One region of the Alteromonas stellipolaris genome, then DNA from elsewhere that is predicted to be linked to it. Evidence: predicted binding sites of a transcription regulator. Region 1 holds the regulator's gene; the other holds the start of a gene.
What was found. The regulator FNR, encoded in region 1, switches genes on or off when oxygen is low (the NO sensors DNR and NnrR bind a similar motif). The targets are predictions, from matches to a motif close to TTGATCTAGATCAA.
Positions count from the first base shown of each region.

Region 2: a site for FNR is predicted at 1,330-1,343, ahead of ccoG (cytochrome c oxidase accessory protein CcoG). Genes of this name have one in related genera too.

Region 1 is NZ_CP013926.1:1,285,562-1,292,670, forward strand. It holds gene AVL57_RS05235 (heavy metal translocating P-type ATPase) at 1-1,839, shown strand, start outside; gene ccoS (cbb3-type cytochrome oxidase assembly protein CcoS) at 1,841-2,056, shown strand; gene AVL57_RS05245 (sulfite exporter TauE/SafE family protein) at 2,043-2,702, shown strand; gene fnr (fumarate/nitrate reduction transcriptional regulator Fnr) at 2,752-3,492, shown strand; gene uspE (universal stress protein UspE) at 3,590-4,513, shown strand; gene ttcA (tRNA 2-thiocytidine(32) synthetase TtcA) at 4,704-5,645, shown strand; gene AVL57_RS05265 (patatin-like phospholipase family protein) at 5,646-6,647, shown strand; gene AVL57_RS05270 (DUF2987 domain-containing protein) at 6,639-7,109, opposite strand, start outside.
Region 2 is NZ_CP013926.1:822,716-829,824, forward strand. It holds gene ccoG (cytochrome c oxidase accessory protein CcoG) at 1-1,262, opposite strand, end outside; gene AVL57_RS03385 (hypothetical protein) at 1,583-1,948, shown strand; gene AVL57_RS03390 (DUF3016 domain-containing protein) at 2,237-2,770, shown strand; gene AVL57_RS03395 (acyl-CoA dehydrogenase family protein) at 2,859-4,619, opposite strand; gene AVL57_RS03400 (SDR family NAD(P)-dependent oxidoreductase) at 4,864-5,613, shown strand; gene AVL57_RS03405 (amidohydrolase family protein) at 5,610-6,479, shown strand; gene AVL57_RS03410 (hypothetical protein) at 6,576-6,929, opposite strand; gene AVL57_RS03415 (hypothetical protein) at 6,926-7,109, opposite strand, start outside.

The sequences.
Region 1 (7,109 bases):
CAGGTGATGATGTTAATGGCCGGGCTTTACTTCGATTGGTTTGGTGCCATTGAACAAGAAACCCGTCAATACTTCTATTGGGTAGCACTTACCCTTACCACACCCGTTGTCGTCTATTCAGGTAGCGCGTTCTATTTAGGTGCTTTAAAGGCCATAAGCGCAAGAACCGTAAATATGGACGTGCCTGTAACCCTTGCTGTATTTGGTACCTACTTTGCGGGTTTACGTTCGACCTTGCTAGAGCAAGGTGAAGTGTATTTTGAATCTATCTGCATGTTTATCTTTTTACTGCTTTTAAGCCGGTTTTTGGAACATAGAAGCAGGCACCGAGCGGCGCAAATTTCGGCTAACATGATGCAGTATATTCCTGTCTCTGCATCAAAAATTGAAAGTGACGGCAGCATTGCTCAGTGTTTGGCGAAGCTTTTAGTGCCTAATGATGTGGTACTAGTAAAACCCGGTGAGACCATTCCTGTGGATGGTATTGTGCTAGATGGCACTGCCGCGGTTGATGAATCTATGTTAACTGGAGAATTTAACCCGGTTAGCAAATCGGCCAGCCATTTAGTATATGGCGGTACGGTAAATCAAGATGGCACATTAACGGTTAAAGTGACTCAAAGCTTAAAGCATGCTTTGGTCAATCAAATAGTACGCTTGCAAGCTAGCGCGATGGCAAGCAAGCCAAAAGCGGCTCAAATTGCCGATAACTTTTCTCGTTATTTTGTGTTCTCGGTGCTGCTTATATCTGCACTTACCTATGGTTATTGGACTTTTGCTGGTAGTGAAGACGCTTTTTGGATCACCATCTCTGTACTAGTGGCAACCTGCCCCTGTGCGCTAGGCTTAGCCACACCTTCAGCGTTAACTTGCGCTATGGCTAAGCTGAATCGTCAGGGCATTTTATTAAAGCGTGCTGACGCGTTAGAGCAGCTTACCGATATTGATACCATCGCTCTTGATAAAACCGGCACACTGACAGAAGGTAAGTTCTCGCTACAACAGCGCTGGTTTGCTAAAGGCGTAGATCCGGTGCAGGTAATGGCGCTTACCGCTTTGTTAGAGTCTCGTTCTGAACACCCTATTGCTCGAGCCTTTGATAACGAAGCTGTTGAGTCACAGAACAAAACCCCAACTAATAAAATTAATGGATTTACGGTTACACCTGGTGGCGGCATTAGTGGTGAGATAAACAATGTAGTTTTTACTATGGGCTCAGCCGTATTTTGTAACTTATCAACTACCTCAAAAGTAGATATACCGGCAAACGTGTTTTTGTGTGCTGATGGTGTATTAATGGCCGCGTTCTGCGTAAATGATAGTTTGCGTCAAGATGCCTTAGCCACGCTCACCGCATTGGATGAACATCAACTCGTGGTACTAAGTGGCGATACTCAGACAAACGTTGATACACTTACTGCAGGCTTACCGATTAACATAGCAAAAGGTGGCTTGTCGCCAGAGCAAAAGTATTCTCAAGTGCATACTTTGCAAAAGCAAGGTCGCAAAGTCATGATGATGGGCGACGGTATAAATGATGCCCCTGTTCTTGCTAGCGCTGATGTGGCAGTTGCCGTAGGAAATGCCACCGATGTAGCGAAAACAGCTGCCGATGTTATTTTGCTAGGAGACAGCCTGCTGTCGGTACCCACCTTATTTTTAGTGGCCCAACAAGCAAAGCGTAAAATTCAGCAAAACATCGCATGGTCGGTAGGTTACAATATTATTATTCTCCCCTTTGCGGTATCGGGGTTACTCTCTCCCTGGATGGCCGTGGTTGGCATGTCGCTCAGTAGTATTATTGTGGTCACCAATTCAACTAGGTTATTAAGTAAATAATATGAGCATCATTTACGTATTAATTCCCATCGCTATCATCATTGTTGCGTTGGCGCTGGTTATCTTTTTCTGGGCAGTGAAAACTAACCAGTTTGAAGATCTCGACCGACAGGGCTATAGCATTTTGTTTGATGATGATTTGTCAGGTGATGAAAAGAAACTAGCCGAGCAACGTAAGCAGTTGCAACAACGCAAAGAAACTGATGACAGAGATTAATATATTCTCTGCCTTTTTCATTGGTATTGCGGGCGGTGTGCATTGCGTAGGCATGTGCGGCGGCATTGTTGCTGCACTTCGTACAGTAACACCAAGTAATGAAGCCGCTTTGCCTTACACTCTTGCTTATAATTTTGGTCGTATAATCAGCTACACCCTAGCCGGCGCTATTACAGGCGCTGTTGGCCAAATGGCCACCGAATTTGTACCTATCGCTAAACCTGTTTTGTCTTTGATTAGTGGCATTATGCTGCTGCTTTTAGCCTGTTACTTGGGTAAGTGGTGGCAGGGCATAAATTACATTGAAGCAATGGGACGCGGATTATTTAAAGCCATTCAGCCCCTATCTAAACGCTTTCTTCCGTTCAAAAGTCCAGCCTATGCGCTGCCTTACGGTTTTATATGGGGCTGGCTTCCCTGCGGATTAGTTTATTCAACACTGACATGGTCGTTAGCTTCAGGTTCGGCCGTTGATGGCGCAGCTATTATGCTATTTTTTGGATTAGGTACCCTGCCCACCTTGCTAGCAGCAAGCGCGGGTAGTCAGTACCTTATAGCCGGTTTTAGGCACCACGTGGTAAGGCAATGCTTTTCAGGAATATTGGCTATTTACGCGCTCTTTTTAATTTATGCAGCAATTTCATAAACAAAAGAGTAAGATTATAGTAAGTCGACACTATTTATAGTTTGAACCTATGAGCAAAGGAAGCCAATTCTCAATTCATTGTCAAAATTGCAGTTTCAGCCATTTGTGTTTGCCCGTTGCGCTAAACAAGACTGAAATTGAATCTTTAGATGATATTATTGAGCGAAAGAAACCTCTCCACAAGAGCGACTTACTGGTAAAGTCAGGAGATACATTTAACTCTCTTTACGCAGTCCGCACAGGCTCTTTTAAGTCTTTCGTCACCAATTCAGATGGTGAAGAGCAGATTACAGGTTTTCACTTTCCTGGCGATATTATCGGCTTTGACGCCTTACGGGAAAACAAGCATCAAAGTTATGCTCAGGCATTAGAAACTGCGATGGTGTGCGAATTGCCCTACGAAACGTTAGATGAGATGTCAGTTCAATTCCCCAAGTTAAGACATCAAATAATGAGTTTTATGAGTGCAGAAATTAAACAAGATCATGATCTCATGATGTTGCTTAACAAGCGCTCAGCAGAAGAACGTTTATTGTATTTCCTCTCACAGCTTTCTCAACGTTTCGAAGAGCGTGGATTTTCAAACAAAGAATTTCACCTTACGATGACGCGAAATGAAATTGGAAACTACCTTGGTTTAACTATTGAAACCATTAGCCGCCTACTAAGCCGTTTTCAAAAAGAAAATATTATTCAGGTGGACGGTAAACTCATTACTATTTTAGATTTTGATGAGATGTCGCAACGTTTAACGTCTGTGGTTGCACCTAATATTGCCTGTAATAGCTAATCTTTAAAGCTTTTGATCTAAAACAAGTTACGTAATAGCAAATAGGTATTACACTTAAATTGTAGCAACCAAAATTCTAAAAATGTTTGGAGGGGTTATGATTAAGTATGAACGTATTTTAGCGGTCATTGAAGCCGATAGTGATACTCAACCTGCGCTTAGCCGTGCATACGAACTTGCCAAAAAGACAGGGGCTTCTGTCACCGCTATGCTGGTGGTTTACGATTTATCTTATGATATGACTACCATGCTCAGCCCTGATGATCGCGAAGCAATGCGCGATGCGGTTACCAAAGAACATGCGGGTTGGTTACGTAAAACCCTTAGTGATTTAGGGTTTGAAAAAACCGATATTGTTGTTGAATGGAACAACCGCGCCTTTGAAGCTGTCGTGCATTACGTAATAGATAACAATATAGACTTGGTTGTTAAAGCAACCAAACGCCATGACGATTTAGCTTCTGTTATTTTCACTCCAACAGACTGGCACCTACTTAGAAAGTGCCCCTCCCCCGTATTATTAGTTAAAGATCATGAATGGCCTGACAATGGTGAAATTATTGCCGCGGTAAATGTAGGTAGTGAAGACGACGAACATGCGCTACTTAACGACAAAATCACCGTTATTGCTAACGATTATGCCGCGCTACTCAGTGGCAACGTAAATCTGGTTAACAGCTATCCTGCTACACCGCTTAACATCGCGATTGAAGTTCCTGAATTCGACCCCGATACGTACAACAACGCCGTAAAGCACCATCACGAACTTGAGATGAACAAACACAGCGAAAAGTATGCTATTGATAGCGAGCGCTGTTACGTTAAAGAAGGCCTACCTGAAAAAGTCATTCCAAGAATAGCCAAAGATATAGATGCAGAACTTGTGATCATAGGTACGGTTGGTCGAGTAGGTATTTCTGCGGCCCTTATAGGTAACACTGCTGAACATGTTATAGATGAACTGGTGTGTGATGTACTGGCAATAAAACCAGACGGTTTTATTTCGCCTCTTTCACGTTAGTTCTAACACGTTCGAACACAGCCTGTTGGCGCGGTTTGCTAGCGCAGCTTTATAGCCTTAACCACTATCGGGTTATAGCCGCATTTGTTCGCAGCGAGTGCCAACAAGATACAAAAAATCTTAACCTCGCACATTCAATTTTATTTCATTACTGTATAATAGCTTTTTTCGCAGTAACCAAGCTATTGATATGACCAGTGCAGGCACAAACCGTGCGGACGCTCCGTTAACCGCGTCTCAAAACAAACAAAAATACAGCTTTAACAAGCTACAAAAACGACTTCGTCGAAATGTAGGCAAAGCGATTGCTGATTTCGGCATGATTGAAAACAACGATAAAGTAATGGTGTGCTTGTCTGGCGGCAAAGACAGTTACGCTATGCTTGATATTCTTATGTTTTTAAAGCGCATTGCGCCAATTAATTTTGACATTATTGCGGTTAACCTTGATCAAAAGCAGCCAGGATTTCCAGAGCACGTACTTCCTGAATACCTTGAAAGTGTAGGTGTAGAGTACAAAATTGTAGAAGAAGACACCTACTCTATTGTTATGGATAAAGTGCCTGAAGGTAAAACCACGTGCTCACTTTGTTCTCGATTACGTCGCGGTATTTTATACAGCACGGCCAAAAAGTTAGGTGCAACTAAAATTGCCCTTGGCCATCACCGTGACGACATGCTAGAAACGTTCTTTTTAAACATGTTCCATGGCGGTAAGCTTAAATCAATGCCACCAAAGCTGGTTAGCGATAATGGTGAGCATATTGTGATCAGGCCCCTTGCTTATTGCACTGAAAAAGACATTCAGCGTTATTCTGATGCCGTAGAATTTCCTATTATTCCTTGCAACTTGTGCGGGTCTCAAGAGAATTTGCAGCGTCAGAACGTAAAGGCCATGCTACAAGATTGGGATCGCCGTTTCCCTGGGCGTATTGAGTCAATGTTCAGTGCGCTTCAAAATGTGGCGCCGTCACATTTGGTCGACAAGAATTTGCACGACTTTAAAAGCATCTCTACACAGAACGGTCCAGTGGAAGATGGTGATATTGGTTTCGATCCGCCCAGCTTCGAGTCACCCAGTGATCCTACTGACGACACGGTTCAAGTTATCAATTTGATGGAATCAAACTAAATGAAAATTGGTCTAGCATTAGGTGCGGGTGCTGCAAGAGGTTGGACCCACATTGGTATTATTCAAGCATTAGAAAAGCTGGGTATTAAAATTGACGTGGTGGCAGGTTGCTCTATCGGTGCCTATGTTGGTGCTGCCTATGCCAGTGGCAAATTAGAAGGCCTTAAAGAGTGGTCTTGTTCTTTGTCAGATTGGCAGGTGCTTGCTCTGATGGGCGTTGGTTTACGTAGAGGCGGCATTGCCAGCGGGCAAAAAGTGTTTGATAAACTTGCCAGCGAATTTTGTGCCCCAACCTACGAAGCAATGGAAAAGCCGTTTGCTTCAGTGGCTACCGATTTGTACACAGGTCGTGAGGTAGTGTTTAGTTCCGGCGAGATTGGCAATACCATTCAAGCTTCGTGTGCTATTCCTGCTCTATTTGCCCCTGTAGCCCATGGCGATCGTTGGTTAGTAGATGGAGCGGTAGTTAATCCGGTGCCAGTTAACCTTTGTCGCCAGCTTGGTGCCGATTTTGTTATTGCCGTGAACCTCAATGCTGATTTCAGGCCCCTTAGGCTTGAGAAATTACGACTAGATCACGAAGAGAATCAAAGAAAAACTGAAGACTTCTTCACTAAAAGCCAAAACGTGCTTAAGCAGTGGTTCTCACCTGATAGTAAAGAAAAAGAAGAGAGTGAAACCGATAGTAAACATAGCGAGCAAAACGAAGGTATTGCTAGCGACGCTATTGAAGCCATAGAAGAAACGATTTCGCCGCCGCCAAATAAAGTCCCTAGAGGCAACCCTCCAGGAATTTTAAGTGTGATGAGTAGTTCGCTTGAGATACTACAAGCAAGGGTGACACGTTCACGTTTGGCGGGCGATCCGCCAGATATTCTTATCGAACCCCAACTCACCGACGTGGGTATTATGGAATTTCACCGTGCACAAGAGCTATGTGAAAAGGGTGAACAAACTATCACCCGCATTGCTGAGCAAATTAAGTATCAGCTATTAGCTTGATGCCATCGCGGTAACACGAAGTGGGGCTCTCGGTAAGGTGAGCCCTTTATTTTCGTTAATTTCACTTTGTTCTAAGTGGAGTATGCCGTTATTAATATGCAGGCCTTCTGGGGTAATATAATCCAGATTTTTATCATCAAATTGCAGCATCAACCCTTTCACCGTTGGCATTAAGAACGATAAAAAGCTGCCCATTTCATTAAAAAAAGCCTCATATTGGCCATAAATAAAATTCAGCTCTTCTTTTGTATAACTGGCGGTTAGATAGCTGCTTTTTGTTTCTAATTGCACCGACATATCACACACATTAGCCGCTTCCGTTAAATCTATTCGCACGTATGCATTTGCTAATTTTAATGCTTTTTCGGTAGGTACAGTAAATCGATACTCATCGCTAACTACTAATGGAATAGTTTGTTTGTCCGTCACTATTTCCGCATTATTGATTTCACATAAGCGCCC
Region 2 (7,109 bases), 460 kb from region 1:
TTGCCAATAAAGGTGTATTCAGGCAGCCCTTGTACCGAAATGGTATAGGTATGAGTTTGCTGAGATTTGTTCAATACTTTAACGGTATAAACGTTCTCAATTAACCCTTCATTTGTTTCACGATATAATGAGTTACGATCGCGAATAATATCAATTTCAAGAGGAACCCGGGTCACAATATCAGCAACCAATAACCCTGTCATGACAATAAGCACGATGAGGTAGCCAATCAGCTTAGGTCGCACGATGTGTGTTTTACCCCCCGCCAGCTCTTCTTCCGACGTGAAGCTTATAAGCCCTTTGGGATAACCCATTTTATCCATTACACCGTTACAGGCATCTACACACGCACCGCAGTTAATGCACTCATATTGCAAACCGTTTCGAATATCGATGCCGGTGGGGCAAACCTGCACACAGAGGTTACAGTCAATACAGTCGCCTAAGCCTTTTTCGTGTACCTGTTCATGGCTAAGTTTACGAGGGCGAGGGCCTCGCTGTTCGCCTCGTTTAGCATCGTAAGAGACAGTAAAGGTGTCTTTGTCGAACATGGCCGATTGGAAACGGGCATAAGGACAAATATGAGTACACATAATTTCTCGCATGTAACCCGCATTGGCATATGTACACACTGCAAAAAAGACCACAGAAAACGCGGCCCAGAAACCTGTATTAAAGGTGAAAAAGTCAATAAAGAGCGCGCCGATTGGGGTGAAATACCCCACAAAGGTGAGTGCGGTAAGTAGGGCAACCGCCACCCAAGCCGTATGTTTGAGGGTTTTGCGAATAAACTTATCCGCATCCATGTTTCGTGCGTCTAGCTTAATACGTTTATTTCTAGGGCCTTCTATCTTCTCTTCAAACCAAGTGTAGATATATACCCAAGTAGTTTGAGGGCACATGAAGCCGCACCACACCCTACCTGCAAAGGTCGTCACGAAAAACAGCGCGAATGCGCCCACGATGAAGATATAGGCAAGCAAGGTTAAATCTTGCGGCCATAACGTTAACCCAAAGATAGAAAAGCGCTGCTCTACAATATCGAGTAGCACTGCCTGCTGGCCATTAAATCTTATCCAAGGAATAGCGGCGAAGATGGCGAGAAAAAACAAACCGAAAAAACGTCTGAATGTTTCAAGAGGGCCTTTAACCGCACGAACATAAATACGACTACGCGAGTCGTATCGCTTCCCTTCAGTGGTTGATGCGGGTTTGTGCACCTTAACTGGAGTAACGTTTTTAACTGGAATTTGTTCGTTCATTTTTTCAAAACCTTAGCCAACTTCTTGTATTGCGCGGCGCATTATAACAGCTGAAAATTCAGCGTGTTTAACATAGATCAATGATAGGGCTAATGATCATCTTTATTTATCTTTCAGTCAATACTGAAAGTTCAGAAATTATATTTTATCAATCTATCTTTACTTAATGCTAGTTGACTACTATGGCGATAATAGTTTTAATACCGAATGAAAATTATACAAGTAATTATCCTTTTGATTTTTTTGACGAAAATTTTTGTTGAAAATAACTAACGATAGCTGCGTTGTTTGAATTAAGTATAGTAGTGGAATAATTTTAAATGCTTCGTTTCTTTGTAATCTGTGCTGAAATTGTATTATTGGTGATAGTGCTACGATCGCCTTTTGTTCAGTACTTTTTTTCAGATATACAAAGTACCGTTTCAGGTTGGTTTACTTCTATTTCTGAGTTACCTGAACAAAGAGAGCTGGATGCGTTGAGAGATCAGGCGGCGGCGCAGCTTGCGCCCTTAAAAGAATTCGAAGCAAACTACCTTCGAAGAATTCTGGCAAGTCGTTCAACGGTCATGCGCTTTCATATCGCTTATTGCGAAACCACCGATATAAACCCTAATTTTAGCCGCGGCAAGCGCCAGCAGTTGTGCGCAATGATAGAGCAATCTACGCTACTGGAGCCCGATAAATAGCTACTGGAGCCCGATAAATAATTGGCGCTAAAGCTGCTGTTTCTTATCTTAGTTTTTCTTTTGTTTCTTCCGTTATGCCTACTAATCTTTCCATACTGTTACCCTGTATATAGATAAAGTCGTTCACTTTACGTTCAGCTACCTGTGCTATTATTGAGCATATAGTTGTGATAAAAGTAGTAACATTGCTATAAGTTGAAGCCATGCTTCACTAAGCGCCGTTACCCGCTTACTCAGTTTTTTGTCGCTGACTAATACCGGGTTTTTAGAAATGAGGTAGGGGGTTACATGAAAATAGCTAAGTTAACGAGTTTATCTGCGCTCTTGCTCGCCAGCGTGGGTTTATCTGGTGTATTGCAAGCAGCACAGGTAGATGTAACCTGGGAAGAACCAAAGTCTTACCGAGATGTTAAGCCATCGAATGAATCTCGAACTCGCTTTAGAGAACGCACTTTTAAAGAGCTCGATGAGTTTTTTACTGAACTCGCAGAAAAACTTCCCGAAGATCAGAAGCTGTCAATTACCGTCACTGATTTAGATTTAGCCGGTCAGGTTTGGCCTGCATCTTTTGTTGGTATGGGGCAGTCTGCTACCGATGTCAGGATCATTAAAGAAATAGACATTCCTAGAATGTCATTCTCATATGTACTTACAGGCGGTGACAGCACAGTGCTTAAAAGCGAAGAGGTTAAGATTAAAGATATGATGTTCATGAATACCGTTAATCGTAGGTTACCCAGCGATAATCTGGTTTACGAAAAGAACATGATTGAAGATTGGTTTAACGATACGTTTGCAGAAAGTCTGGTTGCTAATAAGTAGTTACGTTTAGCTACCAGCTGTTATGTATTGTATCAATATGAATAAAAAAACCGCCTATACAGGCGGTTTTTTAGTTTAACTTGCTTGATTAAATGTAATCAAACTCACTGCCGGATACGGCCAGCGTGCTTTCGTAGCCTGCTGAGTATGCTTGCTTGTGCGCATTGCGACGAGGCAATATACGTTGCATGTAGAAATCACGGGTCTTCTGCTTAGAAGAAGCTAGCACAGCGTTGTCGGTACTCGCCGCTTTATCTGCCATGCTGTACCACAGCACACCAATTAGCGAGTAGGCAGAATAGGCTAAATAATCTGCTGCTGCCGCAGCTGCTGTAGTGCCATCCATACCTAGACAGTCAGCTGATGATGCGCGCCAATCGTCAAGTAAGCCCTGCGCTAGCCCTTTACTTTCAGCATCGCTAATATCAGCAACTAGCTCAGCAAAAGCTTGGTAAGTGGCTTCCATCATTTGCCCGCCATCACGGGTTAACTTACGACCAATTAAATCTAATGCCTGAATACCGTTGGTGCCTTCATACAACATGGCGATACGAACATCACGCATCAATTGCTCCATGCCCCACTCACGGATAAATCCATGACCACCAAAAACTTGCACCCCAATGCTGGTAGTTTCAAGGCCCATATCTGTCATGTAGGCTTTGCAGATTGGCGTAAGAAACTGCAGCACTTTATCTGCATTTTCTTTTTCTTCGTCAGTGCCTAATTTTTCGATATCCATGAACTTTGCGTATAGCAAAGACAGTGCGCGGCTACCTTCAATTTGTGATTTTTGCGTAAGTAGCATGCGGGCTACATCAGGCTGAAATACAATAGGATCGGCTTTGCCATCAGGATTCTGAATACCTTGAGGCGCACGAGATTGAACGCGCTCACGGGCATACGTTAACGCACCTTGGTAAGAGGCTTCGGCAGCGCCTAAGCCTTGTAAACCCACTTGGAAGCGCGCGTCGTTCATCATGGTGAACATGCAGGCTAAGCCTTGGTTTTCTTCACCCACTAACCAGCCTGTCGCGTCATCAAAGTTCATCACACAGGTTGGGCTCGCTTTAATACCCATCTTGTGTTCAATGCTGCCCACAGATAAAGAGTTTGCAGTGCTTGGCTCGTTATTTTCATCAAGCATTAATTTAGGCACTAAAAACAAGCTAATGCCTTTTACACCTTTTGGCGCATCTGGCAAGCGAGCGAGTACCAAGTGAATAACATTGCTGCTCCAGTCTTGATCGCCAGCAGTAATAAAGATTTTATTACCTGTTACTTTATAGCTTCCGTCACCTTGCGGTTCAGCCTTAGTGCTGAGCAAGCTAAGGTCGGTACCTGCATGAGGTTCGGTTAAGTTCATCGTACCTGTCCACTCACCGCTGATGAGTTTAGCGAGATACTTGTCTTTCAATTCCTTGCTAGCATGTTTAGTGACTGCCAAAGTGGCACTTTCTGTCAGCATTGTTGTTAAACGCCAACTTAGGTTTGCGGCATTTAGCATTTCATGTACAGGCACTGCCATGGTGTAAGGAAGTTCCTGTCCATCATATTCTGCCGTACCTAACATGGCGTTCCAGCCATTTGCTACGTACTCTTGATAAGCGTCGGCAAAGCCTTTCGGTGTGGTGACTTTTCCGTTTTCTAGCTTACAGCCTTCTTCATCACCTTCACGGTTTAATGGTGCTACAACATCAATAGCGAATTTAGCGCCTTGCGCAATGATCTCGTTGGCCAGTTCGCTGTCAAAATCGCTGATACCCAATTTTTCATAGTGGGCATCTAGGCCTAACCAGTCCTTAAGTAAGAACTGAAAATCGGTAGTAGGGGCGTGGTACAGAGGCATAGAAGACTCCCTTTTCAAACAAGTGTTTTAATTTTGCCACATTATAGACACAAAAAGCATAGACAGAGTAGTCCGTTAAGGGAAAGTTAATGAAAAATAATATCACTGAATTTGCACAACAACTGTTCAATGCCTTTAAATTTAAATCACAGGCCATCATAATCTTTGGCTACGCTTGCTTTTCAATAGCTCGCTGTCATCCTATAACTATAGTTAATTCCATGTATTAAGAAGTAGAGTACTCATGAACCACGGGCAATCAGTTTGTGTCGTTACTGGCGGAAGTTTAGGTATAGGCTTAGCGGTTTGTAATACCTTTAGTGAAAATGACTACCGAGTAATAAACCTAGATGTAAGAGATTTTGACGACACACCAACTAACGCTGAATGGGTGGCTTGTGATGTCAGTAACGTGGAACAAGTGCGACATACTATCGATAATATTGCCGTAAAATATGGTCGTATAGATGCGTTAGTGTGTAATGCAGGCATGCACGTGTCGGCAACCATTGAAGATACCGATGAAGCATTACTCGATAAGATAATGAGCCTAAATATTAAAGGCGCATATGGCGCAATTAAAGCGTCACTACCTACCATGAAAGCACAAAAAAGTGGGGCTATTGTGGTGATGGGTTCCGATCAGTGTTTTGTCGGTAAACAGAACTCTTTTGCCTATGGTTTAACAAAGTCAGCCTTAGCGTCTATGGCTAAAACCACGGCACTGGATTATGCCCCCTTTAATATTAGAGCTAACGCGGTATGCCCCGGTACGATTGAAACCCCCTTGTTTCACCACGCTATAGATAAATATGTGGCAGCATCAGGGGCCGATAAAATCGCAGTTGTGGCCCAAGAGGCCGCTGAGCAACCTATTGGGCGTATTGGCCAACCCGAAGATGTATCTGAACTGGTGTATTTTCTTTGCAGTGATAAAGCGACCTTTATTACCGGAAGCTTACACGCTGTTGACGGCGGTTATACCGCCAAGTGAATATTGTTGATGGTCATCTACATTTTTTTGCCCTTGAGGCGGGGGATTACCACTGGCTTAAGCCGCAAAATCCGCCGTATTGGCAAGATAAGCAAGCCATTGCGTTGTCGTGTGATGAAAGAAGCTTAACACTTTCTAGCGGTCACACGCTTGCGGGATACGTGCATGTTGAAGCAGGGTTCGACAATGAACGTCCTTGGCGTGAAATCCGGTATCTAGAACAACGAGCCCAACTACCTTTTAAAAGCGTTGCTAGTATCGATTTATGTAGTGAACGGGCCCTGTCTGATATTCAAACATTGGCTGGGTTTTCTTCAGTAGCGGGGCTTCGCCATATATTAGATGAACAAGCCAGCTTTATATTAACCCACCCTAAAACAAAGCACGCGCTTAAGCTTAGTAGTGAATATGGATTGTCTTTCGATGCCCAACTGGATGTGGGCGACGGCAAAGCGGTAAGTGCCTTATTAAGGTTATTAGAGGCATTACCCGCACTTTCAGTCATTATTAATCACGCAGGTTCATCGCTGTTAGGCTCTGCTGTTACCGCTACCTACATTAAGCAGTGGCGAATTAATATGAAAGTACTCGCACAGTGTCCTCGGGTGGCAGTAAAACTCTCAGGGTGGGAAATGCAGTGCAGAGACTGGCATTGGCGCAGTGCGCAAAATGTGGTCGTGGAAACGGTAGCTATATTTGGCGTGTCGCGAGTAATGTTAGCAAGTAATTTCCCACTTTCTAACTGGCGCCACAGTTATCAAGCGCTTTGGCTGCAATATGAAAAAATGCTGGCGCAGTTTACCTTTGACGAGAAATGCGGCCTGTTGGCAAACAATACCGCCCGTTGGTATGGCCTAGATATATAAACGACTAATGTCAGCCATTATTTTAAGCGATAGTGCTACGCCGCTAGCTTGCACCCAAGAGCGGGCACCCAAAGGCTTGCACCTTTACACCGCTTTTTAGTCTATAAGTTGATGGTGGGCCGCCACTGTCTGGCTTTCAATATGAATAAAGCTAAAGTCTGCGTTTTGCTGCTTTTTCAATATAGTGAGGAAGGCTCGAAGCTCATCCACAAAGCGCTCTGCTTTATCTGGCATTACCGCGCACCACACACATAGTGACTTCTCGGTAATTAAATTAGCGTCGTAACGAGGTTTGAATTCGCAAGCATCTTCGCGCCAAGTCCCTTCACAATCAATGTGCGTGCATCCACCATAATAGGTCGATAAATATTCGTTTAACGCTTCTTTCACTGGTTCGTAAGCGTGTGTGCCTGGTGTCAATATAATGGTAAATTTTGTGCGCTTATTCATTTGTTCTTCGCAAATAGTAAGGCCATTAACAGCACCGCTATTAAGGCTAGGTTAACCGTATTTTCAGATGACATTAGCGAGAATATATCGTAGATACCCCACGTTGAATCATGCTTCACAGATTGTGATGCGGCAACAAAGTTGTTGGTAATATCCACCAAAGAAATACCCCCAATTAGC